4 regions of the Streptomyces sp. NPDC101118 genome follow, and region 3 is predicted to be linked to each of the others. Evidence: riboswitches for the same ligand, from Rfam matches in the RefSeq annotation. Region 3 holds a riboswitch; each other region holds the start of a gene.
What was found. Region 3 has a riboswitch for cyclic di-AMP ahead of ACIQUQ_RS27335 (transglycosylase SLT domain-containing protein). Riboswitches for the same ligand answer to the same signal wherever they lie in the genome.
Positions count from the first base shown of each region.

Region 1: another riboswitch for cyclic di-AMP. It lies ahead of ACIQUQ_RS23435 (peptidoglycan DD-metalloendopeptidase family protein); the one in region 3 lies ahead of ACIQUQ_RS27335 (transglycosylase SLT domain-containing protein).
Region 2: another riboswitch for cyclic di-AMP. It lies ahead of ACIQUQ_RS26970 (M23 family metallopeptidase); the one in region 3 lies ahead of ACIQUQ_RS27335 (transglycosylase SLT domain-containing protein).
Region 4: another riboswitch for cyclic di-AMP. It lies ahead of ACIQUQ_RS13195 (transglycosylase family protein); the one in region 3 lies ahead of ACIQUQ_RS27335 (transglycosylase SLT domain-containing protein).

Region 1 covers NZ_JBIVZG010000015.1:72,470-76,745, reverse strand. Annotated here, with positions in the region: gene ACIQUQ_RS23445 (aspartate aminotransferase family protein) at 1-626, shown strand, start outside; gene ACIQUQ_RS23440 (tyrosine-protein phosphatase) at 679-1,485, opposite strand; cyclic di-AMP (ydaO/yuaA leader) riboswitch at 1,798-1,955, shown strand; gene ACIQUQ_RS23435 (peptidoglycan DD-metalloendopeptidase family protein) at 1,960-2,943, shown strand; gene ACIQUQ_RS23430 (SGNH/GDSL hydrolase family protein) at 3,139-3,948, shown strand; gene ACIQUQ_RS23425 (MBL fold metallo-hydrolase) at 4,238-4,276, shown strand, end outside.
Region 2 covers NZ_JBIVZG010000019.1:103,291-107,566, reverse strand. Annotated here, with positions in the region: gene ACIQUQ_RS26980 (M16 family metallopeptidase) at 1-503, shown strand, start outside; gene ACIQUQ_RS26975 (M16 family metallopeptidase) at 524-1,891, shown strand; cyclic di-AMP (ydaO/yuaA leader) riboswitch at 2,098-2,257, shown strand; gene ACIQUQ_RS26970 (M23 family metallopeptidase) at 2,270-3,067, shown strand; gene ACIQUQ_RS26965 (GntR family transcriptional regulator) at 3,321-4,007, shown strand; gene ACIQUQ_RS26960 (HPr family phosphocarrier protein) at 4,175-4,276, opposite strand, start outside.
Region 3 covers NZ_JBIVZG010000020.1:29,338-33,613, reverse strand. Annotated here, with positions in the region: gene ACIQUQ_RS27345 (hypothetical protein) at 1-170, shown strand, start outside; gene ACIQUQ_RS27340 (cytochrome P450) at 225-1,445, opposite strand; gene ACIQUQ_RS27335 (transglycosylase SLT domain-containing protein) at 1,716-2,495, opposite strand; cyclic di-AMP (ydaO/yuaA leader) riboswitch at 2,500-2,696, opposite strand; gene ACIQUQ_RS27330 (NADPH-dependent FMN reductase) at 3,155-3,817, shown strand; gene ACIQUQ_RS27325 (hypothetical protein) at 3,840-4,094, opposite strand; gene ACIQUQ_RS27320 (potassium channel family protein) at 4,160-4,276, opposite strand, start outside.
Region 4 covers NZ_JBIVZG010000006.1:95,550-99,825, forward strand. Annotated here, with positions in the region: gene eno (phosphopyruvate hydratase) at 1-859, opposite strand, end outside; gene ACIQUQ_RS13195 (transglycosylase family protein) at 1,236-1,919, opposite strand; cyclic di-AMP (ydaO/yuaA leader) riboswitch at 1,925-2,097, opposite strand; gene ACIQUQ_RS13200 (transglycosylase family protein) at 2,386-3,444, opposite strand; gene ACIQUQ_RS13205 (cytochrome P450) at 3,561-4,276, opposite strand, start outside.

The DNA.
Region 1 (4,276 bases), on a different contig from region 3:
AGGCGGGCGTGGAGCCCGACCTGGTGTGCGTGGCGAAGGCGCTCTCGGGCGGGTACGTGCCGGTGGGCGCCACCCTCGGCAAGGACTGGATCTTCAAGAAGGTCTACTCGTCCATGGACCGGGTGCTGGTGCACTCGGCCAGCTTCGGGTCCAACGCGCAGGCGATGGCGGCCGGGCTCGCGGTCCTCGCCGTGATGGACGACGAGGGGCTGGTGGCGCACGCGCGGGCGATGGGAGACCTGCTGCGCGGCCGTCTCGCGGCCATGGTCGACGAGTACGAGCTGCTGCACGAGGTCCGCGGCCGGGGGCTGATGATCGGCATCGAGTTCGGCCGGCCCTCGTCGCTGGGGCTGCGCAGCCGCTGGACGATGCTCCAGGCGGCCCGCAAGGGGCTCTTCGCGCAGATGGTGGTCGTCCCGCTGCTGCAGAAGCACCGGATCCTGACGCAGGTCTCCGGCGACCACCTGGAAGTGATCAAGCTCATTCCGCCGCTGGTGATCGACGAGGCGGACGTGGAACGGTTCGTCGCCGCGTTCCGGGACGTGATGGACGAGGCCCACGGCGGCGGCTCGCTGATGTGGGACTTCGGGCGCACGCTGGTGAAGCAGGCGGTCGCGGGGCGCTGAGCGGCGGCGGCGGTACGGACCCGCGTGCGGGTCCGTACCGTCTGGCGGTGCGTCAGTCCAGCAGGCGCTCGCGCAGCCGGTCCAGGGTGTCCGGGCCCAGGGCCAGGCCCTCTGCCAGGTAGCCGTCGACCCCGCCCCAGACCTCGTCGATGGTGGCGAAGGCCGCCTCCAGGTACTCGGCCCGCGCGTCGAAGAGCGGGCTGAGCAGCGCCATCACCTCGGGGGAGCGGGCCTCGGGGGCATCGCTGCCGCGGCGGACGCGGTACCGGCGGTGCGGGGCGTTCGACTCCAGGTAGTCCGTGACGATCGCCCCGCGCTCCACGCCGAGCGCGAGCAGGGTGACCGCGATGGAGAGGCCGGCCCGGTCCTTGCCGGCCGCGCAGTGCATGAGCGCGGGGACGCTGTCCTCGGCGAGGGCGTGCACCACCCTGCTGTGCTCGGCCGTCCGCTCCTTGATCATCTTGCGGTACGAGGCGGACATGCGCGCCGCGGCACGGCCGTCACCCAGGACCTCCTCCAGCTGGGTCAGGTCGCCGTCGCGGACCATCTTCCAGAACTCCTTGCCGTCGGCCGGGTCGGAGAGCGGGATGTTGACGTTGCGCACGCCCGGCAGGTCGACGTCGGGACCTTCGAGCGCCTTGTCGGCGGCGTTGCGGAAGTCGAAGACGGTGTGGAGTCCGAGCGATGCGAGGTAGTGCGCATCGGTATCGGTGGCATGTGCCAGATGTCCGCTTCGGAACAGACGCCCCGTTCGCACCCTCCGTCCATCTGTGGTCGGAAGTCCGCCCACATCGCGGAAGTTGCGCACGCCGGTCAGCTCCGGCTCGGTCGACGGCGCCTGGGGTATCTGCTGGGTCACGTGGGGGCTCCTGGCGGCTCGGGGGACATGTCCGAATTGCACTACTTGGCGTCAAGTTACCGCAATGAGGCGGCAGATGTGCGACCTCCTCGTGAGGCAGATCATACGGTGACCGTGAGTGGCTGCGGTGGAATCCCGAATTCCGCTGTAGTGCTGGCTGTTACACGTCCGCAATGGACGGAGTGTGACGGGAATTCCGTCGATCATTCATCCGGGTGATTCCCAAGGGGAATTCACGGCTTGTTCCGTCTGCGGGCGCTGGATTACCGTCGCCGTCGATCCGGGTGGAACGCCGAATCCTGCCGCCCCCGGAAACCGCACCCGACCACTCGTGCGGCAGGAGCGGGGGAACCAGGTAAGCCGCCGGACGCGATCTTCTCGCGGCCGGCTCGGGGTGAAGCCGCACCCGTGCGGCCGGGCATCTCCAGCCCGAACCCGACAGCTCACCTCGCAGGCGCCGGAGAGGAATGCGCCATGCCCGGAAAGGGTAAGCACCGCCGTCCCAAGTCCAGCCCGATAACCCGCGGTTTCGTCGCCGCCGGTACCGGAGGCGCCGCCCTCGCGCTGCCGCTGATGGGGGCCTCCGGCGCCCACGCCGCCGGGCCGGCCGCCGCCCCGCAGGCGCTGCCCGCGCAGGCCCCCCAGGCCGCCCACGCCGCCCCGGCCGCCGTCCCGGCCGCGGTCCCGCAGGCCGCCCCCGTCACGTACACCGTGGTGGCCGGCGACCACCTCTCCAAGATCGCGTCCGAGCACCACCTGAGCGGCGGCTGGCAGAAGCTGTACGCCGACAACCGCGCGGCCGTCGGCGGCAACCCCTCCCTGATCCACCCCGGCCTGGAGCTGACCCTCGGCGCCGCGGCCGCGCCGAAGGCGGCCGAGGCCCCGGCGAAGCCCGCGGCCGCGCCCAAGCCGGCGAAGAAGGCCCCGGAGAAGACCCAGAAGAAGGCCGTCCGGAAGGCCGAGCCCAAGGCCGTCGCCGAAGACACCGGCGCCGACCGGTCCGCGGCCACCGCCAGCCGTTCCACCCAGCGTTCCACCACCGCGGTGAGCGGCGCCGGGTTCGTCGCCCCGGTCAGCGGCGGCATCAGCACCTCCTACCGGGCCGGCGGCGGCATGTGGGCCAGCGGCTACCACACGGGCGTCGACTTCTCGGTCGGCTCCGGCACCACCGTCCGCGCGGTCGGCGCGGGCACCGTGGTCTCCGCCGGCTGGGGCGGCGCGTACGGCAACGAGGTGATCATCCGGCACGAGGACGGCCGCTACTCCCAGTACGCCCACCTGTCCTCGCTCAACGTCTCCGCGGGCCAGTCGGTCGGCGCCGGCGACAGCATCGGCCTCTCCGGCTCCACGGGCAACTCCACCGGCCCGCACCTGCACTTCGAGATCCGCACGGGCCCGAGCTACGGCGACGACATCGACCCGCTGGCCTACCTGCGGGACAAGGGCGTCAGCGTCTGAGCCGCGTCCGCCGGCGCGCCCGACGCGTCCGACGCGTCCGACGCGTCCACTGAGGCAGCCGTGCGACCGGGTCCCGAGGGGGGTCCCGGTCGTACGGCTGTTTTCGGCCAAACTGACCGGGTGGTCCAGATCACCCCGCGTCAACCCCTTCCTACGGTCGCGTAGGTCACATCCTTCGGTGAAGGATGTGCTCCCGTGGCAGGAGAATCGACACCTTCAACAGCAACAGCACCCGTATCCACCCTCCCCATCGGCTCGTACGCCGCGATCGGGGACAGCTTCACCGAGGGCGTCGGAGACCCCGGTCCCGACGGCGCCTTCCTCGGCTGGGCCGACCGGCTGGCGGTGCTGCTCGCCGACCGCCGTGACGAGCACGACTTCCGGTACGCCAACCTCGCCGTACGCGGCCGGCTGCTGGACCAGATCGTGGCCGAGCAGGTCCCCCGGGCCAAGGAGCTCGCGCCCGACCTGGTCACCTTCTGTGCGGGCGGCAACGACATCATCCGCCCCGGCAGCGACCCCGACGCCGTCGCCGAGCGGTTCGAGGCGGCCGTCGCCGACCTCACCGGCGCCGTGCCCACCGTCATGATCACCACGGGCTTCGACACCCGCGGCGTACCGGTCCTGCGTCACCTGCGCGGCAAGGTCGCCACGTACACCGCGCACGTCCGCTCGATCGCCGACCGGTACGGCTGCCCCGTCCTCGACCTCTGGTCGCTGAAGTCCGTACAGGACCGGCGGGCCTGGGACGACGACCGGCTCCACCTGTCCCCGGAGGGCCACACCCGGGTCGCGCTGCGCGCCGCGCAGGTCCTCGGCCTGGAGGTGCCCGCCGACCCGGACCAGCCCTGGCCGCCGATGGAGCCCCGCGGCTCCGCCGAGGTCACCCGCGACAACATCCAGTGGGCGCGCGAGCACCTCGTACCGTGGATCGGCCGGCGGCTGCGCGGCGAGTCCTCCGGCGACCACGTCGAGCCGAAGCGGCCCGACCTGCTGCCGCTGTAGAGGTGGAGCGGTCGGCACGGCACCGCTCCGGGTGGGCGCGCCCGTACGGGAGAGGGGCGCGCCCGGCCCGGTGACGGCTCCCGCGGGAAGCCCGCCGGGAGGAGCGCGGGACGCGGCCGGGGGAGCGACGGGGGCAGGCGGGGGAGCGACGGGGGCAGGCGGGGGAAGCGCGGGAGGCAGGCGGGGGAGCGGAGGCGTCCGTTTCGCGTGGCGCGGCCGGAATCCTTCGGCGCGCGCGCACGTTGGGAAGGGCAGAGCACACCCACGTCCCATCGTCACAGGAGGCGCCTTGACCGGCTCCCGTCCCCTGCGCGCAGGGCTGCGCGCG
Region 2 (4,276 bases), on a different contig from region 3:
CGGCCGACCTCGCCCTGACCATCCTCGGCGGCGGCGAGTCCTCCCGCCTGCACAACCGCCTGGTCCGCCGCGACCAGACCGCCGTGGCCGCGGGCTTCGGCCTGCTGCGCCTGGCGGGCGCGCCCTCCCTGGGCTGGCTGGACGTGAAGACCTCCGGCGGCGTCGAGGTGCCCCGCATCGAGACCGCCGTCGACGAGGAGCTCGCCCGCTTCGCCGCGGACGGTCCGACCTCCGAGGAGATGGAGCGCGCCCAGGCCCAGCTGGAGCGCGAGTGGCTGGACCGTCTCGGCACCGTCGCCGGCCGGGCCGACGAACTGTGCCGCTTCGCCGTGCTGTTCGGCGACCCGCAGCTGGCGCTCACCGCCGTCCAGCGGGTGCTCGACGTCACCGCCGAAGAGGTGCAGGCCGTCGCCGCGGCCCGGCTGCGCCCGGACAACCGCGCGGTCCTCGTGTACGAGCCGCTGCCCGCCACCGAAGACAACGCCGAAGGGGCAGACCAGTGACCGCCGACGTCGCTTCCTCGATGACCTTCCACCCGCAGCCGCAGGCCGGACAGCCGAAGCCGTGGGCCTTCCCCGCCCCCGAGCGCGGCACGCTCGGGAACGGCCTGACCGTCCTGCGCTGCCACCGCCCCGGCCAGCAGGTCGTGGCCGTCGAGGTGATCCTCGACGCCCCCCTGGAGGCCGAGCCCGAGGGCCTCGACGGCGTGGCCACGATCATGGCCCGCGCGCTGTCGGAGGGCACCGACAAGCACTCCGCCGAGGAGTTCGCCGCCGAGCTGGAGCGCTGCGGCGCCACCCTCGACGCGCACGCCGACCACCCCGGTGTGCGGGTCTCCCTGGAGGTGCCCGCCTCCCGTCTGCACAAGGCCCTGACCCTGCTCGCCGAGGCCCTGCGCGCCCCCGCCTTCGCCGACAGCGAGGTGGACCGCCTGGTCCGCAACCGCCTCGACGAGATCCCGCACGAGCTGGCCAACCCGCAGCGCCGGGCCGCGAAGCAGCTCTCCAGGGAGCTCTTCCCCGCCACCCTGCGCATGTCGCGTCCGCGCCAGGGCAGCGAGGAGACCGTCGGCCGGATCGACTCCGGGGCCGTCCGCGCCTTCTACGAGGCCCACGTGCGCCCCTCCACGGCCACGGCCGTCGTGGTCGGCGACCTGACCGGCACCGACCTGGACGCCGTCCTCGCGGACACCCTGGGCTCCTGGACCGGCGGCACCGGCACGGCGTACCCGGTCACCCCGGTCACCGCGGACGACACCGGCCGCGTGGTGATCGTGGACCGGCCCGGCGCCGTGCAGACCCAGCTGCTCATCGGCCGGATCGGGGCGGACCGCCACGACCGGGTCTGGGCCGCGCAGGTGCTCGGCACGTACTGCCTCGGCGGCACGCTCACCTCGCGCCTGGACCGCGTGCTCCGGGAGGAGAAGGGCTACACGTACGGCGTGCGCGCCTTCGGGCAGGTGCTGCGCTCCACGGCCGACGGGACCGGCGCCTCGATGCTGGCCATCAGCGGCTCGGTGGACACGCCCAACACCGGCCCCGCGCTGGGCGACCTGTGGCAGGTGCTGCGCACCCTCGCCGCCGAGGGGCTGACGGACACCGAACGCGACGTGGCCGTCCAGAACTTGGTGGGCGTCGCGCCGCTGAAGTTCGAGACGGCGGCGGCCGTCGCCGGGACCCTGGCCGACCAGGTCGAGCAGGAGCTGCCGGACGACTTCCAGGCGCAGTTGTACGCGCGGCTCGCCGAAACCGGCACGGTGGAGGCGACTTCGGCCGTGGTGAACGCCTTCCCGGTGGACCGTCTGGTGACGGTGCTCGTGGGTGACGCGTCCCAGATCGCCGACCCGGTGCGGGCGCTGGGCATCGGAGAGGTGACCGTGGTCACCAACTGACCTGATTCCGGCCCGAGATGGGGCAGGGCCCTGATGGATTGTCCATCAGGGCCCTGTTTGTGTCTTCTGTCCGTTTCGGGGTGGTCGTTGCCTGAATGACCCGTGGCGTACGCCACAAAACAGCGTGTCCGTTTGGTGATTGTCCGACGATCCGCCTAGCGTCAACCTCGCTGTCCGTCAGCTGTAACAGCCGCACCCGCGGCACCGGACAGCGATCGCCGAGTCCCCGTCAGGCGCGAGCCTGGGGAGCCGGGGACCCACATCAGTCCCTGGGGTGAATCGGACCGCCTCGCCAGAGGTGGCCCGTAGGAGACCTTCCTGCTCCGAACCCGTCAGCTAACCCGGTAGGCGAGAGGGAAGGAAAGGATCAGCCTCTCCATGGCCTTTGGCAGTCGTGCCACCGGTAAGCACCGTGGCCCCAGCCGTCTGAGCCGCAAGAGCGCGAACGTGGCCGGCATAGCCGCCCTCGCGACCACCGGTGTCGTCGGCACCCTGGCCGGCCCGGCCTTCGCCGCCACCGACGCCGACTCCCGAGGTCCCGAGGACACCGGCCTGAACGCCGTCGTCGTCGCCGACGACCTCGCGGGCCAGATCGAGGCCCAGGCCGAGTCCCAGCAGGCCGCCGCCGAGATCGCCGCCGCCAAGGCCCAGGCCGAGAACGAGGCCCGCCAGCGCGCCGCCGAGGCCAAGGCGAAGGCCGAGGCGAAGGCCAAGGCCGAGCGCGAGGCCGCCGAGCGCGCCGCCCGTGAGGCCGAGCGCAAGCGTCTGCTCACCTACGTGGCCCCCGTCGCGGGCTCGTACGTCAGCACCTCGTACAAGGCCGGCGGCTCCATGTGGTCCTCCGGCAGCCACACCGGCATCGACTTCCACGCCGCCTCCGGCACCTCGGTGCACGCGGTCGGCCTCGGCACCGTCGTCGAGGCGGGCTGGGGCGGCGCGTACGGCAACAACGTCGTCATCAAGATGAACGACGGCACGTACACGCAGTACGGCCACCTCTCGTCGATCAGCGTCTCGGTCGGCCAGCGCGTCACCCCGGGCGACCAGATCGGCCTCTCCGGCTCCACGGGCAACTCCAGCGGCCCCCACCTCCACTTCGAGGCCCGCACCTCGGCCGACTACGGCTCGGACATCGACCCGCTGGCGTACCTGCGCTCGCACGGCGTCAGCATCTGACCCGCGACCGCACCCGCCGCCACCGCGGCGCCGCACGCTTCCCGAAGGCCCCGGCTCCCCGAGCCGGGGCCTTCGGCGTGCCCTTCGCCGGAGGGGTGCGGATCCGGCGCGGGCATCCGGTGCGTGCAGATCTGGCAAAAAACCATTCCGGAATTCATCGGTGCGCTCCGGAATTCCTCGTTTCTGCAATAGAGTCGGCGGCACACATGTCGACGCCGACCGCGTTTCGCGGGGATTAAGCGGAGGTCCGGTCATGCGCATTCCCGCGCACGCGGTGTGCACGGCGATCCGCGACGACATCGTCGCCGGCGTCTTCGAGCGCGGCAGCAGGCTCACCGAGGAACTCCTCGCCCGCCGGTACGGCGTCTCGCGCGTCCCCGTCCGCGAGGCCCTGCGCACCCTGGAGTCCGAGGGCTTCGTCACCACCCGCCGGCACGCCGGGGCCTGCGTGGCCGAGCCCACCGAACAGGAGGCGGCCGACCTGCTGGAGCTGCGGGTGCTGCTGGAGCCCCTGGGGGCCTCCCGGGCCGCACAGCGCCGCACCGAGGGCCACCTGAAGGTGCTGCGCGGGCTCGTGCGCCTCGGCCAGGAGCGGGCCCGCCGGGGCCAGGGCGAGGACCTGCGCTCGCTGGGCGGCTGGTTCCACGAGACGCTCGCCCAGGCCTCCGGCAGCCCCAACCTGATCTCGATGCTCACCCAGCTGCGGCACAAGATCGCCTGGATGTACGTGGTGGAGGCCCCGGCCCACCCCGTGGAGTCCTGGGCCGAGCACGGCGCCATCGTCGACGCCGTGGCGCGCGGGGACGCCGACCGGGCGCGGGCCCTCACCGCCGCGCACATGGACCGCACCACGGGGGCGCACCGGCTGCGGCGGGCGCGGGGCGAGGCGCGTGTGAGGGGTTCGCAACCTGCCGTAAACACCGCGGGCGGCCGCCTTTAACAAAGGCCGTATACAAAGGGACGGCGGAATTCATGAGGCCGCTCATTTCCCATGCCCTGATTTCCTCGCGGCCATTCCTGTCCGGCCGGGCTGACCGGAAGAGAAGAAATGAGCCGCACCCCGGAGCGGGGTACGGCTCATTCGGCGGCCGGAAACCGGCCGGAAGCTCAGACGGTCTCGGGAAGCTCTTCGAGGCCCTCCGCGACCAGCTTCGCCAGGCGGTCCAGGGCGGCGTCCGCGCCATCGGCCTCGGAGGCCAGGATGATCTC
Region 3 (4,276 bases):
AGGCCGCCCGTCACGACCACCCCGGGATGCAGCGCGACGCCACGGGCGCGCTGGTGAGCTGCAGCGCCTCGCTGCGCGCGGTGGAACCGGACCGGCTGCTGCACCAGTTGCCGCTGCCGGGCACCGACGCCCCCGCGGAGCCGGACCCGGAGCCGCTCCCGGGGTTCTGAGCGGGGCGCGGCTCCGGGAGCGGCCCCGTGGCCCGCGGCGGTGCGGGCCCGGGCCTACGCGGGCCCGGGGGTGAAGGTGACCGGGAGCCGGTCCAGGCGGTGCACGATGAAGTTCTGCTTCCAGGTGAGGGATTCGGCCGGTTCCGCGAGGCCGAGGCCGGGCAGCCGGCGCAGCACCTCGCGGAGCGCGATCTCGCCTTCCAGCCGGGCCAGCGGGGCGCCGAGGCAGAAGTGGATGCCGTGGCTGAAGGCGAGGTGGCCGTTGGTCCGGCGGGTGATGTCCAACCGGCCGGGGTCGGTGAACCTGGCCGGGTCGTGGTTGGCGGCGGCGATGGAGACCGCGACGTGGTCGCCGGGCCGGATCTCGGCCCCGCCGATGGTGAGCGGTTCGGCCGCGAAGCGGTAGGTGACCGTGGAGACCGGGCTGTCGAAGCGCATCAGCTCCTCGACGGCGCCGGGCAGCAGGCCCTCGTCCGCGCGGAGCCGCTCCAGGGCCTCGGGGTGGCGGAGCAGGGCGAGGACGCCGTTGGCGATGAGGTTCACGGAGGTCTCGAAGCCGCCGACCAGCAGGATGAACACGTTGGAGCGCATCTCCAGGTCGGAGAGCGTGTCGCCGTGCCGCTGGGCCTCGAGCATGCCGGAGATCATGTCGTCGCCGGGCTCGGTGCGGCGGCTGGCGATCAGCTCGCTGAGGTACGTGTTGAACCACTGTCCGGCGGCGGCGAGTTCACCGGGCCCCGAGGAGGCGTTCATGCCGGTGATGACCTCGGCGTAGCGGCCGAACTCGTCGCGGTCGCCGAACGGGACGCCGAGCATCTCGCAGATCACCGCGATCGGCAGGGGGAGTGCCAGGTCCTCCACGAGGTCGGCCCGGCCGGCCGGCAGGACGGCGTCGAGCAGCCCGTCGGTGATCTCCTGGACGCGGGGGCGCAGCAATTCGACCCGGCGCGGGGTGAAGGCCTTGGCGACCACCTTGCGCATGCGGGTGTGGTCCGGCGGGTCGCTCAGCATCATGTGCTTGGTGAGCACGAACTCGTCGCTGTACATGCCGAGGTACTGCCTGAGTTCGGGCGCGGCGGCGTGCGCGCCGCGGACGAGGCGGGGGTCCGAGAGGGCTTCCCGCACCTCCCGGTGGCCGGTCACCAGCCAGGCGGGCATGCCGTCCGGCAGGGCGACGCGGTGGACCGGGCCCCGCCCGCCGAGCGTGCCGAACAGGGCCTCGGGGTCACCGAAGAGCTCCGTGGTCAGGGCGACTTGTCCATCGAGGTCGATCACGTGGTTCCTCATCCGGTCGGCGCGACATCACGCCCCGGGCCACGGCGGAGCGGGGGTGCGACGCCGGGGCCGGGGGCCACTTCCGGCCAGCTTCGGCAGCCCGGGGCCCGCGCTCAACGCTCCCGGCCGCCGTCTGTCAGGTACACGCGGAGCCGGCAGGGCGCACGGCCGGAGGCGCCCGCGGAATCGCACGCACGGAATCGCACCCGCGAACGCGGCCGGGACCGGCGGCCGTGGCCGCCGGTCCCGGTGTCGCACACCCGCGAGGGATCAGTAGGCGCCGAAGACGTTGTCGATGGAGCCGTAGCGCGCGGCGGCGTAGTTGCACGCGGCGGTGATGTTCGCGACCGGGTCGTACGAGTCCGTCGAGGTGCCGGGCACGTGGTAGGCGCGGAACGTCGGGTCGATCACCTGGAGGAGGCCCTTGGAGGGGATGCCCGCGGCGGCGTTGGAGTCCCAGTTGTTGATGGCCAGCGGGTTGCCCGAGGACTCCCGCATGACGTTGCGGTAGATGCCGTTGTAGGTACCGGGGATCCCGTGCTTGGCCATGACGTCCAGGGATTCGCGGATCCACCCGTCGAGGTTGTCGGCGTAGCTCTTCGCCTTGGGGGCAGCGGCCTTGAGGGTGGTGGTGCGGGTGGAACGGTCGGCCCGCGCGGGCGCGGCCTTCCTGGCCGGCGCGGCCTTCTTGGCGGCCGCCCCGACGGAAAGCTTCAGGCCCGGACGAATGAGTGACGGGTCGTCACCGATGATCGTCTTGTTGTCCTGGTAGAGCTTCTTCCAGCCGCCGGCGAGGGAATGCTTTTCGGCGATCTTCACGAGGGAATCGCCGGCCTTGACGGAATAGGTCACGGGGGCCTTCTGCGCCGCGGCCGGGGCGGCGGCGACGGCCTGCGGGGCGACGGTCCCGGCCGCGGCGGGCGCCGCGGCACTGGCCGTGGTGGCGCCCAGCACGGGCAGGGCCAGGGCGGCACCACCCGTGCCGACGGCGACGAAGCCGCGGGTCAGACGGGTGTTCTTGGGGCGGCGGTGCTTGCCTTTTCCGGGCATGGCGCATTCCTCTCCGTCGCCTGCGAGGTGAGCTGTCGGGTTCGGACTGGAGTTGTCCGGCCACACGCGGTGACTTCACCCCTAGCCGTTCCGCGAAAGATCGCGGAACGGCGGCTTACCTGGTTCCCCCGCTCCTGCCGTACGTGAATTGAATGGGGACGGTGCGGTCCGGGCGGCGGCAGGATTCGGCGTTCCACCCGGAATGAGCGTGACCGTAGGCGAGAGCCGCGGGACGGAACAAGTCCCGAATTCGCTAAAGGAAAGCGAACGGGGGAATTCGGGCCGGAAAAGGACAAGATCGATTTTTCGGCACACCCCAACCCTCCAGTCGCGGCAACGCTTTCGGGGCCCTCGCGACCCGTCGCACGAAAGCCGCGCGTGACACATATCACCGGGCATCACAAGGAGTGCGAAATACCGGCGCGGCACGGAAAAACGGGATGCGCCGGAAGCGCTCATCTATGTCCGTTTTAGTCCGTTCTGGTGAGGGTGGTTCGAGGGGGGCCGCGGCCGCCCGGGTGAGTTCGCCCACGGCACGGCCCCGGCACCCGTCCGCCGCTCCCCCGCTGTGCTGGGCTCGTGGTCACACCCCCCCGCACTGGAGGCAGCGGACCATGACTGTTGACCCCGGACCCGCGGCGGTCCCCGAAGCGGCCCGCATGCCGGTCCCCGACGAGGTGCGCCAGCCGGTGCGTCTGCTGGTCTTCGGCGCGTCGCTGCGCGCCGGGTCGCTGAACACGCGGCTGGCCGCCCTGGTGGCCCGGCTGGCCGCCGAGGCGGGCGCGGCCGTCGACCTGGCCCGGATGGCCGACTTCCCGATGCCGGTCTACGACGGCGACGCCGAAGCCGAGACGGGGCTGCCGGAGGGCGCGCTGGCCCTGCGGGAGCGGATCGCCTCCTGCGACGGCTTCGTGATCTCCTCCCCCGAGTACAACGCCTCCGTGCCCGGGGTGCTCAAGAACGCCGTCGACTGGGTGTCCCGGGTCCGGCCGCAGCCCTTCAAGGACAAGCACGCGCTGCTCGTCTCCGCCTCGCCCTCCATGGTCGGCGGCAACCGCGGCCTCTGGGCCCTGCGCGTCCCCCTGGAGCACCTGGGCTGCCGCGTCTACCCGGACATGTTCAGCCTGGCCAAGGCGCACGAGGGCTTCACCGGCAGCGGCGACCTCGCCGACGGCGGCCTCCAGGGCCGGCTGGCCGACGCCGTCGGCGCCTTCCTCCGGCTCGTGGAGGCGGACACCCGGTACGTGTGCCTCCAGCGCCGCTGGTACGAGTTCCTCGGCGACCGCACCGACGCCCCCGTCACCGAACGCTCCGAGGACTGACCGGCGCGGCCCCGCCGCCCCCTCAGGGCACCACGTCGAGGCCGGTCAGCAGCAACGCGGTGACGATCGAGGCGGCGGCCAGCACCGTCATCGCCGCGCGCAGCACCAACGGGGCGCGCGGACAGGGCGGTTCGGCGGCGGGCGGCACGGGCGCCGGGGCGTCCGTGCGCAGTGCGGCGCACCGCCCGCAGTCCTCGCCCTCGTGCGCGGACGGGGAGTCGAGCCAGTAGGCACCCTGGAGCGCGGCGAGCGGCCCGGGCGTCGATGTCGTCTTCACGTCCTCTCAACCGGGCCTGGCCGAAGGGGAAACGGCGCCCCCGCCCACCGGTATGGAACCGTTGCCTACAGCGTCTCCGGAGCGGCCTGCCGGCCCCCGCGGCGGCCGTGGTCCTCGGCGAAGGCCTCGAAGACCCGGTCGGGCGGCCGCCCGGTCCTGAGGAACTGCTCGTCCAGCACGGC
Region 4 (4,276 bases), on a different contig from region 3:
GGTCCTCGATGGAGACCAGCGGGTAGGCGTCGACGAGGCCCTCGTAGTACTCGGTCATCTCGGCGGCCGAGCGGGACTGGCCCTCGAACTCGTACTTGCCGTCCTTGTAGAACTCGGACGCGGCGACGTCGAGCGCGAGCGCGATGTCCTTGCCCGGGGTGTAGCCGGCCTGCTTGATGGCCTCGACGATGAGGTCGAGCGCGGCGCGGTTCGACTCCAGGTTCGGGGCGAAGCCGCCCTCGTCGCCCAGGCCGGTGGAGAGGCCCTTGGAGTGCAGGACCTTCTTGAGGGTGTGGTAGACCTCGGCACCCCAGCGGAGGGCCTCGGAGAAGGACTCGGCGCCGATCGGCGCGATCATGAACTCCTGGATGTCGACGTTGGAGTCGGCGTGCGACCCACCGTTGAGGATGTTCATCATCGGAACGGGCAGCAGGTGCGCGTTCGGGCCGCCGAGGTAGCGGAACAGCGGCAGGTCCGAGGCCTCGGACGCGGCGTGGGCCACGGCCAGGGAGACGCCCAGGATGGCGTTGGCGCCGAGGGAGCCCTTGTTGTCGGTCGCGTCCAGGTCGAACATGGCCTGGTCGATCAGGCGCTGCTCGGTGGCGTCGTAGCCGACGAGCTCCGGGCCGATCTGCTCGATGACGGCCAGGACGGCCTTCTCGACACCCTTGCCCATGTAGCGGTTGGGGTCACCGTCACGGAGCTCGATGGCCTCGAAGGCACCGGTGGAGGCGCCGGACGGAACGGCAGCACGGCCGGTGCTGCCGTCGTCGAGGCCCACCTCGACCTCGACCGTGGGGTTGCCTCGGGAGTCCAGGATTTCCCGAGCTACGACGACGTCGATGGACGGCACGAGCATCTCCTTCTGGGATGTGACGCTAGATGTGCGGTGGCGTGTGGGGCCGTGGGACCGGCCCTCGCCGCCTAGAGCCTAACCCCGTCGGGGGCGTCGGCCGCTCGACCGCCCGGGTCCTGGGACGAAAAAGGGACCGAATACCCGCCTTCCAGGACATAGACCCCTGATCAAACGAGCACAGGGGCTCCCAAAGGGGCTCCGGGAGGGGGTTACCGGGGGGTCAGCGGCCGGCGGACGGAGCGCCCTCCGGCCCGGCCGGAGGGTCCGGGGGCCGGGCCGGGCCGGAGAAAGGGGAACGCCCGCCCGGCGCGTCGGGGGGAGGACGCGCCGGGCGGGCGTGGCTACTGCCGGGCCGGGACTACTCCCGTACCGGAGCCGTTCAGGAGAGCTTCAGCATCTGGCCCGGGTAGATCAGGTCGGCATCGGTGACGATGTCCTTGTTGAGCTCGAAGAGCTTCTCCCAGCCGCCCTTGACGTTCTGGGCGTCGGCGATGGTGCCGAGGGTGTCGCCGGCCTTCACCTCGTAGGAGCCGTTGCCCTTCTCGAAGCCGGCGGCCGGGGCCGCGGGCTTCGGGGCGGCGGTGGTGCGCTCGGAGCGGGTGGTCGGAGCCTGCTGCGTGCGGGTCTCCGTCGTCTTCTTCTTGGCCTTCTTCTTGACCGGGGCGGACTCGCCCGAGCCGCCGCCGCTGTACTTGGCGCCGGAGAGGCCGACACCGCAGCTCGGCCAGGCGCCCTTGCCCTGACCGGCCAGCACCTTCTCGGCGATGGCTATCTGCTGGGACTTGCTGGCCTGGTTGGCCTGCGGGGCGTAGGCGGTGCCGCCGTACGCAGCCCAGGTGGAGGGGGAGAACTGCAGGCCGCCGTAGTAGCCGTTGCCGGTGTTGATGGACCAGTTGCCACCGGACTCGCACTGCGCGACGCGGTCCCACTCGGAGGCGGTGGCGGCGTTGGCGGTGCCCGCGACCATCAGCGGGGCGGCGACGGCCGCGCCGGTCACGCCGACGAGGGTGACGATGCGGGTGGCCTTGGACGCACGACGGTGCTTGCCCTTGGAAAGCAGCATTGGAGGCTTCTCCTCACCGACGCCTACGAGGTGAGCTGTCGGGTTCGGGCGTAGTGAGTTGCCCGGCCTCGCGTCCTAGCGCGTGGCTTCACCCCAAGCCGTTCCGTGACCGTCTTTCAACGGCCGGGCCCGGCACAAACCTTGGGTCCCCCGCTCCTGCCTTCGGCGCTTGCGCGACGACTGTTTCCCCCGTCCGCCGGCAGGACTCGGCGATGCGGTCGAAGGAGCCCGCGGTGGCGAGCGGTTCAGACCGTAGACAGACCGCTCCCCGATGTTCAAGGCAGGACATCGGGGAGAAACGGCCCGTACTTGCGCATCGGGAACCGGCGTTTGCGCAGGTGAGAAGGGGCGGTAGCCGAGCTTCCGGGCGGGACACGCCAGTTGACGGCCTGAGACTCATGTCTCACTGACGCCAGACTTACATGAATCCGGACATTGCCCGCTTTAACGGATGCCCGAAGTGCCCCTAGTTCTGCCTTAGGTCGAGGTTCTGACCGGGCTTGATGAGGTCCGCGTCATCGCCGATGACCTGCTCGTTGGCCTTGTACAGCGCGGCCCAGCCGCCCTTGAGGCCCTTCGCGTCCGCGATGTCGGAGAGGCTGTCGCCGGACTTGACGATGTACGTGGACTCCCCGGCGCCCTCGGGAGTGACGCCGGTGCCCGACCCGGCGTCAGGTGCGAGCGGGTCGGCGGTCAGGGCGTGACGTCCCGTTCCGTCCGTTTCGCCCGACACGCCCCCTGACGTCTCGTCGGCCGCGTCGCCCCGGTGCTTGCCGGTGCCGGGGGTGGCCGACCCGTCGGTGGCTCCGGGGGTCGCACCCGGGGTGCCCCCGTCGGTCGCGCCGGGCGTACCCGGGGTGCCGGTGGCGCCCGGGGTGGTGGGCGTGCCCGTGCCGGGGGTGGTGGGGGTGCCGGTGCCGGGGGTCGCGGTGCCGGGGGTGGCTCCGGGGGTTCCGGTGGCGCCCGGGGTGGCGGTGCCCGAGGGGGTGCCGGCGGTCGGCGGTGCCGGGGTGCGCGTCACGGGGGGCGCGGGGGTCTTCGTACCCGTGCCGGCCTCCTCGGTGGCGCCGGAGCCCTCGTCGGGGCGCACGGGCGCGGGGGTGACCGGCTTCGGCTTGCCGAGGCCGTCGTCCACGTCGGCCTTGGGGCCGGCCTTGGTGAGCCCGGCGGGGGCCGCGCACAGCGGCCAGGCCCCGGGGCCCTTCTCGGCGAGCACCCGCTCGGCCACGGCTATCTGCTGCGAGCGGCTGGCGAGGTCGGCGCGGGGCGCGTACTCCTGACCGCCGGCCTCCTTCCACAGCTCCTGGGTGAACTGCAGTCCGCCGTAGAAGCCGTTGTTGAGGTCGGCACTCCAGGTGCCGCCGCTCTCGCACTCGGCGACCTTGTCCCACGTGGCGGTGTCGGCGGCGCTGGCGTTGGTGGCGGCGAGCAGCGGCAGCGCCAGTGCGGAGCCGGTGACGCCCGCCGTGACGACGAGCGCAGGGGCCTGACGGGGGCGCCGGTGACGGCCGTTCCCGGAACGCATGAGGTGGACCTTTCGCGTGGCGGCAAAGGAAGTGACGGCGAACCTAGCGGGGTTCGAACGGATGTCACAAGTCGATGATGCGCAGATCACGTTGAGGTCACGAAAGTGAGGAATGCTCAATTCCGTTGTTTGGGACGGGGGGTGAACTCCACGGGCAGGGTGCGCAGGCCGCGCATGATGAGCCCGCCGCGCCACCGGAGTTCGTCCGGGTCGACGGCAAGTCGCAGGTCCGGCAGCCGGGTCAGCAGGGTGGCGAGCGCGGTCTGTCCTTCGAGGCGGGCGAGCGGGGCGCCGAGGCAGTAGTGGATGCCGTGTCCGTAGCCGAGGTGCTGGTTGTCGGTCCGGGAGAGGTCGAGGGTGTCCGGTCCGTCGAAGCGGGCCGGGTCGCGGTCGGCTGCGGCGAGCACCACGAGTACCGGATCACCTGCGGCGATGCGCTCTCCGCCCAGGGTCAGGGGCTCGGTGGCGAACCGCCAGGTGGCCAGCTCGACGGGGCCGTCGTAACGCAGCAGCTCCTCGATCCCGGTCTCCAGCAGGGCGGTCTCGCCGGCCGCGAGCGAGTCCTGGAGCCGGACCCTCTCGGCGGGATTCCGAAACAGGGAATACAGCCCATTCCCAATCAGATTGACGGTGGTCTCGAAACCGGCGAAAAGCAGGATGAATGCCATGGCCGCGGCCTCGTTCTCGGTGAGGTGCTCGCCGTGGTCACTTGCCCGGATCAGTCCGGAGATGAGGTCATCACCCAGGTCGTCCCGCTTCCGGTGGATCAGTTCCACCAGATAGCCGCGCATCTTCTTGACCGACCGGGCCACCCCGCCGCGGGGTCCGCCGC